One region of the Ensifer sp. M14 genome, then DNA from elsewhere that is predicted to be linked to it. Evidence: predicted binding sites of a transcription regulator. Region 1 holds the regulator's gene; each other region holds the start of a gene.
What was found. The regulator LexA, encoded in region 1, represses DNA repair genes until DNA is damaged. The targets are predictions, from matches to a motif close to TGTTCNNNNTGTGTTCNG.
Positions count from the first base shown of each region.

Region 2: BLJAPNOD_RS04080 (metallopeptidase family protein) is a predicted target of LexA. The motif match lies at 3,055-3,072, and genes of this name have one in related genera.
Region 3: BLJAPNOD_RS17905 (sel1 repeat family protein) is a predicted target of LexA. The motif match lies at 3,736-3,753, and genes of this name have one in related genera.

Region 1 is NZ_QJNR01000004.1:2,952,035-2,957,991, reverse strand. It holds gene BLJAPNOD_RS14215 (hypothetical protein) at 69-680, shown strand; partial or broken gene BLJAPNOD_RS36475 (GFA family protein) at 1,257-1,400, opposite strand; gene BLJAPNOD_RS14205 (hypothetical protein) at 1,589-1,735, opposite strand; gene BLJAPNOD_RS14200 (hypothetical protein) at 2,365-2,697, shown strand; gene lexA (transcriptional repressor LexA) at 2,818-3,537, opposite strand; gene BLJAPNOD_RS14190 (hypothetical protein) at 3,718-3,957, shown strand; gene BLJAPNOD_RS14185 (hypothetical protein) at 4,007-4,294, opposite strand; gene BLJAPNOD_RS35625 (hypothetical protein) at 4,770-4,913, opposite strand; gene BLJAPNOD_RS14180 (DUF4242 domain-containing protein) at 5,093-5,380, opposite strand; gene BLJAPNOD_RS35620 (hypothetical protein) at 5,701-5,865, opposite strand.
Region 2 is NZ_QJNR01000004.1:826,917-832,873, forward strand. It holds gene leuD (3-isopropylmalate dehydratase small subunit) at 1-34, opposite strand, end outside; gene BLJAPNOD_RS04060 (glyoxalase/bleomycin resistance/extradiol dioxygenase family protein) at 251-682, opposite strand; gene BLJAPNOD_RS04065 (hypothetical protein) at 938-1,183, opposite strand; gene BLJAPNOD_RS04070 (CoA ester lyase) at 1,294-2,199, shown strand; gene BLJAPNOD_RS04075 (DUF1737 domain-containing protein) at 2,196-2,402, shown strand; gene BLJAPNOD_RS04080 (metallopeptidase family protein) at 2,490-2,924, opposite strand; gene BLJAPNOD_RS35855 (hypothetical protein) at 3,095-4,054, shown strand; gene BLJAPNOD_RS04085 (DNA polymerase Y family protein) at 4,005-5,522, shown strand; gene BLJAPNOD_RS04090 (error-prone DNA polymerase) at 5,519-5,957, shown strand, end outside.
Region 3 is NZ_QJNR01000004.1:3,680,012-3,685,968, forward strand. It holds gene BLJAPNOD_RS17885 (caspase family protein) at 1-640, opposite strand, end outside; gene BLJAPNOD_RS17890 (hypothetical protein) at 958-1,314, shown strand; gene BLJAPNOD_RS17895 (PilZ domain-containing protein) at 1,517-1,891, shown strand; gene BLJAPNOD_RS17900 (pyridoxal phosphate-dependent aminotransferase) at 2,027-3,151, shown strand; gene BLJAPNOD_RS17905 (sel1 repeat family protein) at 3,220-3,486, opposite strand; gene BLJAPNOD_RS17910 (DUF2147 domain-containing protein) at 4,082-4,423, shown strand; gene BLJAPNOD_RS17915 (hypothetical protein) at 4,760-4,933, shown strand; gene BLJAPNOD_RS17920 (hypothetical protein) at 4,947-5,123, shown strand; gene BLJAPNOD_RS17925 (YnfA family protein) at 5,217-5,537, shown strand; gene BLJAPNOD_RS17930 (AMP nucleosidase) at 5,614-5,957, shown strand, end outside.

The DNA.
Region 1 (5,957 bases):
TTCAAACGCATGCCGAAACCACAGCCCAAGCTGCGGCTCGGCACTCGCTCGTTCGTAATAGATCCGATATGAAGGCTTCAACTGCCATCCCGCTTGCTCTGCTGCTCGGCGCTGCCACGATGCCATTTTTGGGAAAAACCGACGCGCAGGCACAGAACCGCGACGTCGATCAGTCGGTATTCGCCTTCGGCGGCGCGATGGTCGATGCGGACATGCTCCAGGCAGGCAATCCTTTCGGTGTCACATACGCTGACCTTCCGATCGTAGGCGTCGGCTACCAGTACTTCCCGGCAAGGATGGGCTCCTTCAGGTTCGGACTGGAAGCGGGGCTCGCCGGAAGATTCGGCGGGCATCCGAATGCGGAATTCTGGGGCGGCGTCGTCGGTCGCTACGACGGTTTCGAGATTGGCGATGCTGTCCGGATCTCGCCAGCCCTTACGTTTGGCATCAGCTATGTCACGCATACTCAGGAAGGACGGGAGCGCCAGAACGAGCTGGAACGTAACGGGAACGCCAGAACCCTGTTCTATCTCGGCCCCGAGTTGAACCTTTCCTTCGACACAATGCCCAACGTCGATTTCTTCTGGCGGGTTCACCACCGGTCCGGAGCCTGGGGGACGCTCGGCGACATGCACGGCGGCTCCAATGCAAATGTCCTTGGCATGCGGTTCAATTTCTGAAGGACCTTCTTCGCCTCCAAATCTTCCGAATGCCACGATTGTTGTTTCAATCGGTTGCGTCACTGCACGGCAGCCGATCGAATTCCTGGATGATCTCCGACAGCAAAAGAGGTGTGGCAAGCTGTGGCAGAGCCCTTTGCTTCTTAAAAGAAAACAATTCATGAAAGTGTGGCAACGTGCTGCCGTAAGTGATTGACATCCCGCCATTCCTCAAGTCCGGGCGAGGCCTCCAAAATTTCACCTAAAGCTTTATATTCGAAGCGCTCCTTCGGAACGCCGATCCTGCGTCGGCTTTAATTTCCGGGGAGCAGCAATCTATCTCGATTCCATCTATCGTTTCCCAGAACGGTTAAACCTTGCCTGAGATGCGCTCCTGCGGCTCAGTGCGGAGAACCGTGAGACGCAGGCAAGTCTTGCCTTGGGCGTTGGAGGAGCTTCGTCACGCCCCGACACTGATGTTTCGGCCGCAGTGACCGTCGCTCGTCGGGCGGACGGCAACGGTGGTGCTGTGGCGGCGCCATCACTCTCTTGCGCCGAATTGTCTGCGTGGGTCTGCTGGTGCCCTGACCGCGCCAGTCATTTTGCCCGAATGAACTTCAGTGTTCCCGGGAGCCTCGGCCCGGTCAAATCCATGGTGTCCAGCGGGTGATTGCTGCCGTCGTTGACAGGCAGTCCTTCGCAATCGAACGGGCTGATGCCTTGGAGGCATGCGGTGTTGACAAGGGGGCGGCCGATGAATGGCTGGGGCGATCGGGGAGCCGGGTCTCAATATATCGGTGCAGCCCATGCCAGCCCTCGGCAGTACCATCCGGGTATCCAGTGGATCTAAAGGCTGTCGCCGGCGGAACGTGCTGTCGCCGATCGGAAATCCACCTCCCGCTGCCTCGTTGGGAATATGCGCGGCCTGCTCAATTCTCCTGAACGGAAACGCCGTCCTCGCCAATCTTGATCTCGACACCGGCAGGTTTCGTTTCTTCGCGATAAGCATAGACGCCGAGCCCGATGACGGCGACAGCGAGCACGGCGATGACGAGATAAAGGCCATTACGGTTCATTCAGCAGTTCCTCACTTGGTTACGCGAATGGGTAACTAGGCTGCCATCGTCGAAAGGCAACGGTGCGATCGTCCGGTGCGGTCGGGTTAAAGGCAGCCATGGTTCGAATAAGCATCGGATCCGGTCTCCGTCCGTATGCGGTTTATAAGATTGCACCCGCACCCTTTGTGCCTGACGCGCTGACCTGCGCCCTCGATGGGCGAGCGACAATCGCTACAAATCCGATGCATGATTGCACCGCCATCTTATTCCACCGTGCTGGCTGTGCCGCGACGATATCACGTGGCCTGTCGATTCCGGCGCTTGCCGGTTGTGCCCTGCTTCGCGGGCCGTCAAGTTCCGGGCGCACCTGGCGCAGCTGTGGCGAAGTCTGCTTGCTACTGCTTCGCCGCCAAGGACGGTTGCTTTTCCTAGGCAATCCGCCGTCCGCGCGTGCGCTTCACGCGTCGGCGCAGCCAATAATCGTGCGCGCATCTGGTTTGCCGGCGACGTACCCCGAAATGGTGATTCTGCCTGTATTGTCAGTGCAAGGATAATTGTCTCTAGACGGGTTCAGGAATGAATATTCCGTCGATGCGAGCCGTATAGCTAGCGTCAAACAAAACCGACAATGGAGGAAATGACATAAAATGAAATGTAAGATCGCCCTGACCGCTCTTGCCATTTTTGCCGCAACGACGGCCACCGCAAGTGCTGAGGATCTCGTCTTTCAGCTGAAGAACAAGACGAAAGCCGTACTGACGAACTTCTATACGTCGCCGGTCGGCGTCGACCAGTGGGAAGACGATGTCTTCGGGCGGCAGGTGCTTAATCCGGGCGAGAGCATGGAAATTACCATCGCCGACGGACGCGATGTCTGCAAATACGACATGCGCTTCGAATTCGAGGAAGGCTCCGGTCTCGATACGACCGAAGACACGCAGGACCTCTGCGAGTTGGGCGAGTACTCCATACACGAATGAAAATTGTCGAGTGCTTAAAGCGCTCGACTTGATCACTTCCGTCTCGCTACCCCTTGAGGTGGCGAGACGTTCAAGCATAAGAAGGCCCTTCCAGCAGGAAGACAGCCAACGTCATCTGGCTTAGTGATAGCGGCGGATCAAGCCGACGAGCTTGCCCTGTATCTTGACGCGATCGGGGCCGAAGATGCGTGTCTCGTAGGCCGGATTGGCCGCCTCGAGCGCAATCGACGCGCCTTTGCGCCGGAAGCGTTTCAACGTCGCTTCTTCGTCATCGACAAGCGCGACGATGATGTCGCCGGGGTTGGCTGTGGTGGCATTGCGTATGATCACCGTGTCGCCATCGAAGATGCCGGCCTCGATCATCGAATCACCTTTCACTTCAAGGGCATAGTGCTCGCCGCTGCCGATCATATCGAGCGGCACCGTAATATCGTGCGTGTTGTTCTGTATCGCCGAGATCGGTACGCCGGCGGCAATACGGCCCATGACCGGAACCGAGACGGAGTTGTTGTCTGCCACCGGCGGCGCTTTTGCGGCAGCCGGGGCGGGCGCAGGAGGTTTGCCGAGGCTTCCCTCGATGACGCTTGGTGAAAACCCGCGACGCGGCTGAGCGTTTCCCGCGTAAGCTTCCGGCAGCTTGATGACCTCAAGCGCGCGCGCGCGATTGGGAAGGCGCCGAATGAAACCACGTTCTTCGAGCGCCGTAATCAGCCGGTGAATGCCCGACTTCGATGCCAGGTCGAGTGCATCCTTCATCTCGTCGAAGGATGGCGGAACACCAGACTCCTTCATGCGTTCGTGGATGAAAAGAAGCAATTCCTGTTGCTTGCGGGTCAGCATGGCAAGTCGCTCCAGAGGCGTGAAACAAATCAAGAACAGACACTATCTGTTCCATATGTGTTCCGCAAGTGCCTAAAATTCGGTGAATGTTGTATCAATTGTGCGCCTATCGGCTGCCTCGGTGCTGGGCATGCCATGCGGAGCTGCTATGCCTCGCGCTTTTCACGGAATGAGGGTGCAATGAAAAAGATGATTCGAATCCTGTTGACGATCGTCATCGCAACGACCGTCGTCCTCGGGTTTCGCTGGTATCAATACGTCGACAACAGGCAGAGCCCGTTCGATGAAGTCGGCATCGCATTGAACGCGATGATGCCGGGGCCGGTCCGCCAGTGGGGTTGTGGCCGGCTAAAGCGCACCTTCGGCAACGGACTGCCGCCGCACGGATGCGCAGCCAGTAACGGAAGCGAGTGGGAATAGCTCGGCAATAAGCCGTTGCAAGGCGGGCATCAAAGAAGGAGAGGGCGTTTCAAGCCGGCTGCGTTGCAGAACAGGCGTCCTCGAATTCCTTCACGGTCTCGGCCGAGTTGTCCTCCGGCAGCACCGCATCTGCCGCGTCGGTCGCGACCGGCGTGTCGCCTTGATAGACGAACGACTGGATATAATAGGCGATCGAGCCTTTCCAGACATTCCGACCGTCGATCTGCTGGCAGGGGATGGCCAATTCGAAGTCGGTTTGCAGGTCGTCGACCGTGGCCGCGCTGAGGGCGATGTGGGGCGATGCGATAATCGAGGCGATAAGCAAGGCTGCAAGCACGATGGACGTCCGCTAGGTCAGAAGTGGTGCCGATAGATTGGTTAACGATGTGAACCGTGCTTTCGTTCCGGAGTCCAGCAAGCAGACCGCGTACCGCGCGGTGTTCAACAGTTCTTTGCGAAAGACGATGACGACCCTTCAAGCTGTGGCCGCGAAGACACGAAGATTGGCGGGAAGAGCGAGCGTTTCGGGGCGTTTTTTACTCCTCCGGCATCGACCTCAGGCGGCATGGCTGGCGGCGGATCGATCTTCGCGGCTGCAATCGGGACGATTGGCAAGTGCCGCCGCCCGCAGTGTTCCTTGTGTCTGCGGGAAGGTTCACGCGCCGGTCGGGTGTCCTGCGGAGCCGGCATCATTTCTGGTTTCTCGTCGCGGGACCAGTCGCCCAGGATGTGCGGAGACGTGCACATCCCGTCCGACTGGCCACTGATAAAACGTACAGGCGTATTTGGTTCACGAAGTCGGAGCGGCTGCCTTACTTTTTGTCTTTCTTGCCCAAAGAGAAGCTGCTGCCTGCAAGCTTCACCTGGGAGCCTTCTGGCGTAACGGCGGCTTTGACGGTCTTGTCCTTCTTGGGCTTTCTAACCTCGCGGTTGCTTCGCACTTGACCTTTTGCCATGATCGTCTCCTTGGAAAGGCGTGCCGGGGAGCCCTTGTGGGCGCCGAATGACCGGCGGACTAGCGTGCATTGATACGGCCGGAAGTCAATGACGGCGCTCGGTGCGCATTGGTTCGGGCGGGCGGCATGGCCTGCAATGAAGTCAGTGTTCCGCTGGTGTGATTGTAACACCGATTCGGCTATTTGCCGCGACCCTGAGATGCTGTCGTAGGCCCAATCACGGCGGCGACTTCGGTGATCCTGTTGGCCGGAAATCCGCTTCTTTCTGCATGTTCGCGAATAACGTCGGCGGTTGGCGCCTCGTGGACGCAATAAATCTTGTCGCCGGCGACGTAGCTGGTGATCCATGTGTAGGGCACGCCAAGATCTGCAACGACCGCGTTGGATTTCGCCGACAGCGCGCAGAGGTCGTCCTGACTAAGCTTGTCGGCTCCGGGTACTTCACGCTCTATGATGAAGGTGGGCATCGCTCAGTTCCTCAACTGTTGGATGACCACATATGAAGGCGCCCTAATGAAGCGGGAGTCAACGTTTTCGGTTACCATAAGCCGTATCACGGCGATTTTACCGGAAGTCTCCGGAGCCCGGTCGAAAGTCGCTTTTCAGTTCGCTTTCAAGCGAGCCGGATCGAGCGGTTGGAGCGTTCGCAACCCTTGTCATATCGAGATTGGTGGGGTGCCCGATCGCGTTCGATAGCCCCAGCTCAACCTTTTCGGACCTTGCGCCAAGAATTGGCGGTTGGGCAGACGGGCTGACACTTTCTATGGCGAGAAACAACGACTGCAACTCAGTAGCTGAGACGGAAGCCGCCGGGACTTGCTGCCGATGGGTCCGGCACCGGCGATGGGCCTTGCCATTGGGCGTAGGTCGTGTTGGCGTCACCAGTGCTTGCGCATCCGGAAAGGGTCAGAAGGGCGAGAAAAGCGGCTGTCGTCAGATGTTTAAGAGGCATGGATTTCTCCAGTTGCGGGAGATTGCCCAGGCCTCGATAGGCCGGAATCAGACTTTCCCTCAAATCCTCGGGGATGGCAAGCAGACCTGGCG
Region 2 (5,957 bases), 2.1 Mb from region 1:
CGGCGACGCCGGTGAGCTTGACGAACTTTTCCATAACTTCAGGCCTTCGATTTCAGCGAAATGTTGCGTAAGCGTTTAGATCAGTTTTGCGCCGAAATGAAGGAAAATCTATCTCGAAGATGCTTGCCGGGCAGGTGGAATCGCCTGCTCGGCAAGTGTTGTCATGGATGTTTTGTCAGTTGAGGCTCGTTGGTCGAGGGGTTTGCCGGTTGATGCCGGCGTCAGCCCGCCTTGACCGAGCCCGCTCGACCTAGCCTGCCTTGGCCGGGGCGTTCAATGCCCAGAGCACGCCGAAGGGGTCGCGCAGCTGTCCGTAGCGGTCGCCCCAGAACATCAGCTCAATCGGCATGACCACTTCGGCGCCGGCGGCAACCGCTTTGCTCCACCACGCGTCGATGTCGTCGACCGGCAGCATCAGGCTGAAGGCCTGGGGTTTCTCCAGGGCATGGCCGTATTCCGGATAGGCGTCGCTCAGCATCAGCGAACTGCCGTTGATGTGGAGATGGATGTGCATCGTCCGGCCCTGATCGTCGACCGGCTGCCGATAGGCTTCCTTGGCGCCGAAGGCGTGCTTGTAGAACTCCGCTGCCTTGGCGGCGCCGTCGACCTGGAGATAGGGCACCAGCCCGTTGAGCGCCTGCGGCAACTGGTTTGCGTCTGTTTTCTGCGTCGTGCTGTCCATGTCATGCTCCTGTTCTAGGGAATGATAGAGTGGCCACGACCTTTGCGGGCCTGACACAAGGACGAAGGCAGATGGGGTTTGCCGACAGGGTGGTCGCAAAAAAAATGCGCGGGGTTGGGTTGCAGCGCTGGGCACGCTTCAGCGGAACCAGGACGAGCGAACAGGCCTCCCGTCAAGAGATTTGTAAAAACAAGGAGATAGAGCGCTTCCACTGTTTCGCCTCAACGAAACCGGAAACGCCCTGGAGGTCGATGACTAGAGATCGATGATCGTGCCGCGACCGTCGTTCCAGATGCGCATTTCGCGCGGGGCGGGTCCGGAGGCCGGGCGGGCCGTTGCGCGTGCGGACTTCAGGTTCAGCCGGGCGGCAATGGCACTGCCGATCGCGACAACGGCAGCGATGCCGGCGAGCGCAAGTGCCAGCGATGCGGTGAACACGAAGGCTGCCAGCGTGATGGCGATGGCGAGGGCCGTAAAGAGAACAGAACGTATGCTTTGCATGATCGTCACCTTTCTGGTCCCGATGTGGGTGTTGGCCCCGCTGCTTGCAAGAGGGGTGCGGCCGTTCGCCTCGCCTTGCGGAAAAAATCAAAGGCGGGCACAACTGCCGCATGACAAAATCGATCGAACATCACCCCGTTCGCCTGCGTCGTTCGGTGCTTTGCGTGCCGGCCGACAATGCCCGTGCACTGATGAAAGTTTCGCAACTGGCGGCCGATGCCGCGATCTTCGACCTTGAGGATGCGGTGGCGCCCGAGCGCAAGGTGGAGGCGCGTGAGGGACTTGTGCGCTACCTCAGCGAAAGCCGGCCGGATTGCGAGATCGTCATCCGCATCAACGCGCTCGGATCGGGCTTCGGCCAGGAGGATCTGGCGGCGGCTCTTCAGGCAAAGCCTGACGCGATCCTGTTGCCCAAGGTCGAAAGCCCGGGCGATATCCAGATCGTCGCCGACTGGCTTTCCGACAACGACGCGCCGGAGGGCTTGCGCCTCTGGGCGATGATCGAGACGCCGCGCGGTGTCGTTAATGCCCCCGCGATCGCCGAAACCGGCCGCACCTTCGGCGGCAGGCTCGATTGTTTCGTCGTCGGCCTCAACGACCTGCGCAAGGAGACGGGCGTTCCAGACCGTCCCGGTCGGCCTTACCTCATTCCGTGGCTGATGCAGATCCTGCTCGCCGCCCGCGGCAACGGCCTTGATGTCATCGATGCGGTGTTCAACGATTTCCGCGATGCCGATGGTTTCGACGAGGAGTGCCGGCAGGGGCGCGACATGGGCTATGACGGCAAGATGCTGATCCACCCCTTGCAGATCGGTCCGGCCAACGAGCGCTTCGGCGTCGAGCAGGCCGCCGTCGACGAGGCGCGCGCCATCATCGCCGCCTTCGCGCTGCCGGAGAACGCCGACAGGGGCGTCATCAATCTTCATGGCCGAATGATCGAGCGGCTGCATCTCGACCAGGCCCTGAAGCTCGCCGCCAAGGCGGACACGATTGAAAAACGAAAGGTAAGATTTTGAAACTGTACCGCTTCCTCACCGGCCCCGACGATGCGTCCTTCTGCCATAAGGTGACCGCGGCGCTGAACCAGGGCTGGTCCCTGCACGGCTCGCCGACCTACGCCTTCAATGCGGATACGCAGTACATGCAATGTGGGCAGGCCGTATTCAAGGAAGTCGAAGGCAAGGATTATAATCCCGACATCAAGCTGTCGGAGCAGTAAAAAGCAGGAACGCTCCTCCCTTCCGGCCGGAGCGTTTCTTTGTCTTCCGATTGTTCTTCAGGGCTCTGCCTCAGAGCGGATTGGGGCTTAGTTGCCCACGTGCTCGACGCTAGCCTCGATCCGCTCCATGTCGTCGTCGGAGAGGCCGAAATGGTGGCCGATTTCGTGGATCAGCACATGGGTGATGATATCACCAAGCGTTTCCTCGTTCTCCGCCCAGTAGTCGATGATCGGGCGGCGATAAAGCGTGATCCGGTTTGGAAACTCGCCCGTTTCCATGGTGAAGCGTTCGGTAATCCCGCGGCCCTCGAACAGGCCGAGCAGGTCGAACGGCGTTTCCAGCGCCATGTCCTCGAAAACGTCGTCGGTTGGAAAGTCGGCAACCTCGATGATGAGGTCGGTCGTCAGCTGGCGGAACTCCTGCGGCAGGTGGCCGTAGGCTTCCACTGCAAGCTGTTCGAATGTGGTGAGCGTCGGTGCGTGGCGTTCCCGCCAATCATCGGTCTGGTCAATGCGGGCCATAGGCACTCCTTGTTGCCCTCCATATAGCGATTTTGGCTTTGTTTTTCGAGTGTTGAATTCCTGATGCAAAGGCCAAGGAATAAATTCTTAAATTTGGCTGTTGACTCATCCTGACAGCTCTGGAATCTATAAGAACATAACAGGAACAACTTAAATGGGAGTTGACCGTCATGGCCGAGAACGCCGTGCAGCGGGAGACCGTTCTTTCGCTTCGCGAAACCATAGCCCAGATCGAAAATCGCAGGCTTGCGGGCGTCGTGAAGACAGTCAAGGCGGCCGATCCAGCAGGCTTCCGGCGCAGGCAAGAGGGCACCCAGTCCTCCGGCCGCAAGGTCCTGCCGCTTGGCATTCCCGAACTCGACGCTATCCTTGAGGGCGGGCTGCCGCTTGAAGGCATGACTGAGATCCGCAATTCCGAGACGCGCGATGCCGGGGCTGCTGCCGGATTTGCAACCGCGCTTGTCGCCCTCTGTCAGCAGGCGCGCCAGCAGAAGGGCGATGCGGCGGCGCCGGTGCTGTGGATCAGTCAGTCGCTGGCCTCGACCGAGGCCGGCCTGCCCTATGGTCTCGGTCTGAAGGCGTATGGGCTCGACATTCGAAGCCTGATTCTCAGCCTGCCGCGCACGGTGAAGGACGCGCTCTGGATTGCCGAGACGGCGCTTTCCGTTTCGGCCTTCTGCGCCGTCATTCTCGAAATTCGCGGCAATCCGGCATCGCTGGCCTTGAGCGAAAGCCGGCGGCTGCATGTTCGCGCCCGTGCCGGTCGCATTCCTTTGCTTCTTCTGCGTCAATCCGGCCACGAGGAGGCGAGCAGCGCCTTCTTCCGGCTTCATATCGAACCGGCGCCCGCCCGCGAGCGCCCCCTTCCTGACGGTTCGATGCTTTGCGGCAGCATCGGCCATCCCGTCTTTCACGTCATTGCCGAAAAGAGCAGGTCTCCTGCTCCCGTCGGCCTCTTCCTGGAGTGGAACCCCCATGACCGCCGCTTTTACCCCGTCGAGCCCCTACCAGCCGCTGCTGCGGCAGACCCACAACCAGCGCATTCTGTCGCTGGACTTTCCGCATCTTCCGGCCGACCGGGTGGCGCGGAGCCGCTGGGGCACCTCCTGGCTTTCCCGCGGGCGTCCTGAACATCCGCCTGTCGTCTTTGCCGATAGGGCCAGGAATGCCATGCGCCTCGTGGCACTCGATGGTCTTGCCGAAAAAACAGGATTCCAGCTGGGCCAGGGCGTTGCCGAGGCCCGGGCCATGTGCCCCGAGGTCGATGTGCTGCCCGCCGACCGCGCGGCGGACCGCGCTCTTCTGGAAGGGCTCGCGGACTGGTGCAGTCGCTATACGCCGCTGGTGGCGCTCGATGGCGAAACCGGCCTTTATCTCGACATCACCGGCTGCGCCCATCTCCTCGGCGGCGAGAAATCGCTTCTCGACGACCTGCTCGCCCGGCTCTTTCATTTGGGTATCGAGGCGCGTGCGGCGATCTCGTCTTCAGCCGGGCTCTCTTGGGCCGTGGCGCGCTTTGGCGCGCAAGGCGTGATCGCTCCGGAGGAGGCAGCGCGCCTGCTTGCGCCGCTGCCGATGGCTGCCCTCAGGCTTCCGGCCGACATGATCGAAACGCTTGGCCGGGTCGGCCTCAAGCAGGTCGGCGACATCATCGAGGCGCCACGGGCGCCGCTTGCCCGCCGCTTCGGGTCCATGCTGCTCCTGCGCCTCGATCAGGCCATGGGGCTGGAGGACGAGCCGCTTTCGCCGCGGCTTCCCGTCGCCAGCCTCTCGGCCGAGCGGCGGCTTTCAGAGCCGGTCCAGGGCGAGGCCGATATTCTCGGCCTGACGCAGGAACTGGCGGCAAGGCTGAAACCGGAGCTGGAAAAGCGCGGTGAAGGCGGGCGGTTGTTCGAGCTCTTGCTCTTTCGCGTCGATGGCCGGGTCTTTCGCATTGCGGCCGGAACCTCTTCGCCGCTGATTGATCCGGACCGCATTGCCGGCCTGTTCCGCGAGCGGCTGCAGGCGGTGCATGACGATCTCGATGCCGGTTTCGGCTTCGAGATCCTGCGGCTGTCGGTTCCCAAAAGCGAAAAATACGAGGTGATGCAGGAGGATTTTTCCGGCACGCCGGATCGGCAGCGACCGCTTGCCGCCTTTGCCGACAGGGTCATGGCGCGGCTGGGGGCGGAAAGCCTGTTTCTGCCCGTGCTGTCTGAGAGCCATGTGCCGGAGCGTGCCGCCGTTTTTCAGCCGCTTGCGGATGTGGGAATGCTGAAGACGGCAGAGGAGGGCGCTTGCTCAGTTCCGGCCGCGCTTCTGGCGGCCTCCGTTCGGCCGCAGCGGCTGTTTCAAAGTCCGGAACCGGTGGAAGCCGTGGCCGAGGTGCCGGAGGGGCCGCCCAGAAGCTTTCGCTGGCGGCGCAGCCTTCACCGTATCGCGCGCGCCGAAGGCCCGGAACGGATCGCGGCCGAATGGTGGGTCGATGGCGAAAAGGCAGCCGAGCGGGATTATTTCCGGGTGGAGGATGAGAGAGGCCGGCGCTTCTGGCTGTTTCGAGAAGGCCATTATGGCGGACCGACGCAGCCGCGCTGGTTCATGCATGGGGTCTTCGCATGACGACGCCCTATTTCGAGATCGGCGCCTGGTCGAATTTCTCCTTCCTCGAGGGAGCCTCTCATCCGGGCGAAATGATCGTTGCCGCCAGCCGCCTTGGCATTTCCGGTCTCGGGGTCGCCGATCGTAACACGGTGGCGGGCGTGGTGCGCGCCCATGCGCAGGCGAAGGTGGAGGGATATGCCTTCCAGCCCGGCGCCCGGCTTTCTTTTGCCGAGGATATCCCGGATGTGCTCGCCTATCCGCGCAACCGCCGCGGCTGGGGCAACCTCTGCCGCATGCTGAGTGCTGGGAACTTGCGCGCGACAAAGGGCACCTGCACGCTCCATGAGGCCGATCTTGTCGAATGGGGCGAGGATATCCTCCTTGCCGTCCTGCCCGATCCGGTGATCGGTGCGCCGGAGGCCAACAATCTCACGGCGTTTCTCAAGCGGCTGA
Region 3 (5,957 bases), 730 kb from region 1:
GCGCTGTGGCAAAGGGGCTGTTCTTGCCCTCGCCATCAAGGGCCACTGTGCCGGCCTTGGAAGCAAAGGCGACCAACAGGTCGGCCGATTCCGGCTCGACCCGCGCGAGACCTCGCGAAACGGCGCGCGTCGAGATCGAGCGCGTCATGCTCTGCTCGAACGGGTTGTTGCGACAGGCGTCTAGGATCACCAGCTTGAGCTTGGTCGCGCCCTCGAGCGAGCGCTGAACCCGATCGAGACCGACCGCCTCGTCCTCGATATCCTTGTCCGTCTGCAATTTTACGTCGGTCGGCAGCAGAAAATTCTGGCCGTTCATTTCCATGCCGTGGCCGGAATAGTAGACAATCGCCACATCGGCGCCCGTTGCCAGGTCTTCGAAATCCCGCAGCGCCCTGACCATATCCTTGCGCCCGACATCGTGGACCGTGGTGACGGAATCGAAACCGGCCTCCTCGAATGAAACCTTCATCAGCTCGACGTCATTGGCGGGATTGTTGAGTTGCGAGGTCGCCTCATACTTCTCGTTGCCAATCAACAGGGCGACGCGTTTTGCGGCCAGGGCATCCGCCGGCGCAAAGGCCAGCACGGCCACGAAAAGAATGACGAATGACCGCCACTGCCGGAGTTGCCCCGTAATCATGCTCGTCCCTCCGGCGCTCCCTTATCTCCTGGCTCTTCGGCAGCAAGAGACGGGAGGCGCACAACCCCATTGCCGGCACTTCGGGACGATGCCACCGCCCGACAGTCATGCCCTGATGAAACTATTACGTATGAGCCAGGGGCTTTCAATGTCTCCGATCGCCATATTTTTTGAGCCTCGTCTTTCGGCCTGCGCCGCAAGGTCGAAGCAAGTCGGCAACCTTAACTCAGACGCCGCATCTCTTGCGCCGGGTGATTCCGGGCGGGCGCGATGCGTCTCCTGAGCCAAGGAAAGGCTATGCGTTCTCGGAGCTTGCCATGTCGATGAAAATGCACGTCGCGGAAGCGAAGCCAGGGCAGCTGGCAGCCACGTATCAACATTACTTCATTGAGCGTCCCTGCCGAATTCTGATCATCGGCCAGCACCTCAAGGCAAAGACCAAATATCAATGCCTGCTGCGTCACATTTCGATCGCTGGCGCCATGCTCGATTTCAATGCCGCGCTGATGGTGCCAAAACACTTCTTCCTCGAGATTGACGGATTCAAGGAAGAGATCGGCTGCTCTCAGGTTCATCGCAACGGTGCGGAGCTCGGCGTGCGCTTCAACATGCTCCTCGCTCCCGACTTCGTCAGCCGGCTGATCCGCATGCAATTTTCAAGCGGTGGTTTTTGAGCGCAACCACCTTCCCCCTCAGAGAAAATGACCGAAGTTAGATTTTTATCGATCTCCTTCAGGGGATTGCAAACTTCTGCGCCGAGACTGCACTCGACTTACCTCGGCATTCACGCGAGGATTAAGCGTGGGCAAATGAATTGCCCACGATCGAAGGCCGAATGATCGCATTTCGCGATCCGGCGCAGGCGGAGAATGACAGATGCAGCAGACGATGTATTCCTGCGTGCCCTCGCCGTTCTACGAGCGTCGCTACGAACGCTTTTCCATCGGCCATGCCGCCACCCTGACAACGGTACAGCCGGGGCTTGGCAGCGTGTCGGTCCGCACCTGTCGGATGATCGACATCTCCCGCGGCGGCGCCAGCTTTGCCGTGCAGACCACGATCGGCCTGCCACAGCACTATTATCTCCACATCATCGGCACTTCGCTTCGTATCGGCTGCGCCGAGGTCTATCGCAATGGCGAGCGCATCGGGGTGCAGTTCATCAAGCCGATCGAACAGACCCTGCTGCGCGAGATCATCCGGCAGGAATTCTTTACCGGCCAGAACGCGAAAACACCCAAGCGCCGTTAAGCCCCTTGGAGCAGGTGCAACCGGTCGTCAAAACCGCACAGATCGCGTCGGCTTTTTCTCACCAAGGCGATTCCGCATTGCCAATGCATGCGCTAAGTTCCGAGAACTTTGTTCGAACGGGGCCTTATATAAAGCATGTCCGCATTCTCTCGCTTCACGCCGCTCATCCAATCCCTGCCCTCCACCATCCCCTTCGTCGGGCCTGAAGCCATTGAACGCCAACGCGGGCGCGCGATCGCGGCCCGTATCGGTGCCAATGAAAGCGGCTTCGGGCCAGCCGAAAGCGTCGTCCAAGCGATGCGCGAGGCGGCGACGGGCACGTGGAAATATGCGGACCCGGAAAATCATGATCTGAAGCAGGCGCTGGCCACTCGACTTGGTGTCTCTGCCGGCAACATTGCGATCGGCGAAGGCATCGACGGATTGCTCGGCCAGATCGTGCGGATGGTGATCGAGCCGGGTATGCCCGTCGTCACCTCGTTCGGCGCGTATCCGACGTTCAACTACCACGTCGTCGGTCACGGGGGGCGGCTGGTGACAGTGCCCTATGTCGGCGATAGCGAAGATCTCGACGGATTGCTTGCCGCCGTCAAAAAAGAAAACGCTCCGCTCGTCTACTTCGCCAATCCCGATAATCCGATGGGAAGCTGGTGGGAGGCCGAGCGAATCGTCGAATTCGCCAAGGCGCTGCCCGAAACCACGCTGTTCATTCTGGATGAGGCCTATTGCGAGACGGCGCCGACAGAAGCTCTGCCGGTGATCGACGCGTTCATCGACATGCCCAATGTCGTGAGAACCCGGACTTTCTCGAAAGCCTACGGCCTTGCCGGCTCGCGAGTCGGTTACGTCATCACCACGCCCGGCACCGCCCAGGCGTTCGACAAGATCCGCAATCATTTCGGGATGAACAGGATCGGCGTTGCGGCGGCAGTGGCAGCGCTCGCGGATCGGGATTATCTGGCAACTGTCACAGCAAGAATTGCGCATTCGCGCGAACGCATCGCCGAGATCGCTAGACGCAACGGCTTGTCGCCGCTCGTGTCGGCAACGAATTTCGTTGCGATCGATTGTGGGCGCGACGCGGTCTATGCGCGCGCGATCGTCGATGCCCTGATGAGCGACCACGGCATCTTCATCCGCATGCCCGGCGTCGCCCCGCTCAATCGCTGCATTCGCGTCAGTACGGGCCCGGACGCGGAGATGGATCTGTTTGAAGCCGCCCTACCACAGGTTCTCGCAAAGCTGGCAGGCGGCAAATAGGCCTTCATATCCCGGCGCCTGCTTACTGGCGGGCGCCGCCGGACGGGAGCGCGAGCCCCGTCTGTTGATCAGTGAACCGTCATCCACTCGCGGGCGGCACGAAGCGCTGCGGCGAGGTCGGCCTTGCTCATGGTCATAGACAGGTCGGCGCGCAGATCGACGGCGCGGTCGCAGCCCTTGATAGCGGCGATGTTCAGCCATTTGTGAGCGGCCACCAGATCGACCGGACGACCGCGGCCGGTCGCATAGGCCAGACCCATTTCGCAAAAGACGTCCGCCTGGTTTTCACCACCCATCGCGGTATTCGAAGCAACCTGCATATCAAAGCGTGCCATTTTTTTGTCCCTGTTTTGCCTGGTTGATTTTCCGAAGCGGCCCACCCTTTTGAGGCGGACCATGCTCCAGATCAGCATTTGTTTTTGGTCCCTGTTCGACCGTGCCTCTTTGTGGGCCTTTCCGAACCGCGCCGTCTTTTGCAGCGTCATCTTCGGTCATTCGGCGGGGTGAATTTCTCCGCTCGTCTTATGGGTCTTACTATGCAGCACGGCCTTCAATACGCGCTTAAAATGCATGATTAATTTGAGACAAACAAAGTTCAAACACTTGGTAAACTTGAGTTTTTGTTAAACATCGAAAGGCCGGAAATCCGGCGCATTTGCATAAAAATTTACGAAATATTCAACCGCCGATTTCAACCAAACGGTAACCACGAAAAAAGGACACAACTACGCCAATGCTGTGTTTCCTCGATTTTTCTCCATCGGAAACCGGCAAAGAAAAAGCATAAACGGCCGCGTTCAAGCCAGTTTACCTTTACGTGCGCGTAAGCTATCTTGCCGGCGGCGGTGAGGAGACTGCCTTTCAAACGAGGATATTTGCAGAGATGCCGGCGAAGCGGACCGCGCCGGCGACTTCTATCTGGAGGAATGAATGATACGCACCCTGCTCATGACAGCGGCTCTCGCTGTTGGCGTTGCCGGAGCGGCCAATGCCGCCGAGCCGATCATCGGCAACTGGAAGACCGCAACCGGCGCGACAGCCGAAATCGCCCCTTGCGGCGGCGCCTACTGCGTCACGCTGAAGACCGGAAAATACGTCGGCAAGCGGATAGGCAACCTGACCGGCACAGGCGGCAACTATTCCGGGGAAATCACCGATCCGGAAACCGACAAGACCTATAGCGGTTCCGGTGCCGTCGACGGCAACTCGCTAAAAATGAAGGGATGCGTGCTCAAGGTTCTCTGCAAAACGCAGACCTGGTCGCGCCTCTAGAAAGCGCCGCGCCTTCAGCGATTCCATCTGAAGGCAGGATGCTCTCGGAGAGACCCTTTCAAAATGGGCGCCCCTCGGGTGACCTTCAGTTCATTTACAAGCCCGCCGAGATTTTCGGCGGGTTTTGTTTTTTTGCAATGGCAGGCCCATCCAGCCGTCAGCCCAACACCGCCCATGCCTGATCGCGGAGTTTTGTGCGCCCTTCCCGCGAGAATGACGGCGACATCAATCGCAAGATGAACGCCAGATGAACGGCGATATCAGCAAGAGTTCAGTTTGGTTGTGCGAAAACCCACTCAATCGATTTGAACCGCCTCCAGACCAACGGACAGAACCATGGACATTCTTGCTCGGCGCCTCACCATTATCAGCCTTCTGATGGTTGTTTTCGCGATGACCCTTGCCGCCGCGGTCAGTGCAGACACCGAACGTCGCCGCACCAACACCTATCTCGGCTCGCTGACTGATTGCACCGCGCACACGGCGCAATACTGCCAAGCCAAGCTCTAACGGAGTAAACGCCATGCTGGCCGCCCTTTCCACCTCCGCCTTTCTCTCGCTGCGTGTTCTTGCACTTGCCAGCCTGCTGATGGCGCCGGTAGGGGCGCTCGCCTATAGCAAGGCCAACGGCCTCGGCATCGGCAAGCAGGGCGCCGGTCTCGTTCTCTTCGTGACGCTGCAGCGTCAATCCATGAGCTGACCCAAGGCGCCACCGGCGCCTTTTCCTTTGCCTGCCTCTCTTGCATCGCTGCGCTCCTTCCTATCCTTTCACGGTTGAAAGGACCCACCGCCGATGCCAGCCTATGCCGTTTACTCCCTTGCCGCCCTTGCCGAGATCGCCGGATGCTTCGCGTTCTGGGCCTGGTTGAAACTCGACAAGCCGATCTGGTGGCTGATCCCGGGCGTCGCATCATTGGCACTGTTTGCCTGGCTGCTGACGCTGATCGACAGCGAAGCGGCCGGCCGCGCCTATGCCGCCTATGGCGGGGTCTATATCGCCGCGTCACTCGTCTGGCTGTGGCTTGCCGAAGGCATCAGGCCCGATCGCTGGGATCTGACCGGAATGACCGTCGCCCTCGTCGGCAGCGCCATCATTCTCGCCGGACCGCGCTAAAGTTGTTCTGATCGGCGCGGTTGTGCATGCCGCATCTTGTCGTTTGCTTGTCAGAAGCCTCAGCCTATAATGCGACATGAACAAGCGAATCTCTTCACACTCCGTCCTTTCCGTCTCCACACCCGACCCGTTCGAGCCGCAGTTCTTCGAAGATCCTGCGGACGCGGTCGATTGCCTGGAGGCGCTTTACGATCGCAATACCCGGTTCCTCACAGAGGCTTTCGAGGGGCTGGGCAAGAACGGCGTTCCGATGACGCGCTATCGCGCCTGCTACCCACAGGTCAGCATCGAAACCAGCAGCTTCGGCCATGTCGATTCCCGCCTGTCATACGGATATGTCAGCGCGCCGGGCGTTTACACCACAACGATCACGCGACCGAAACTGTTCCGGCACTATCTGAAGGAACAGCTGGGGCACCT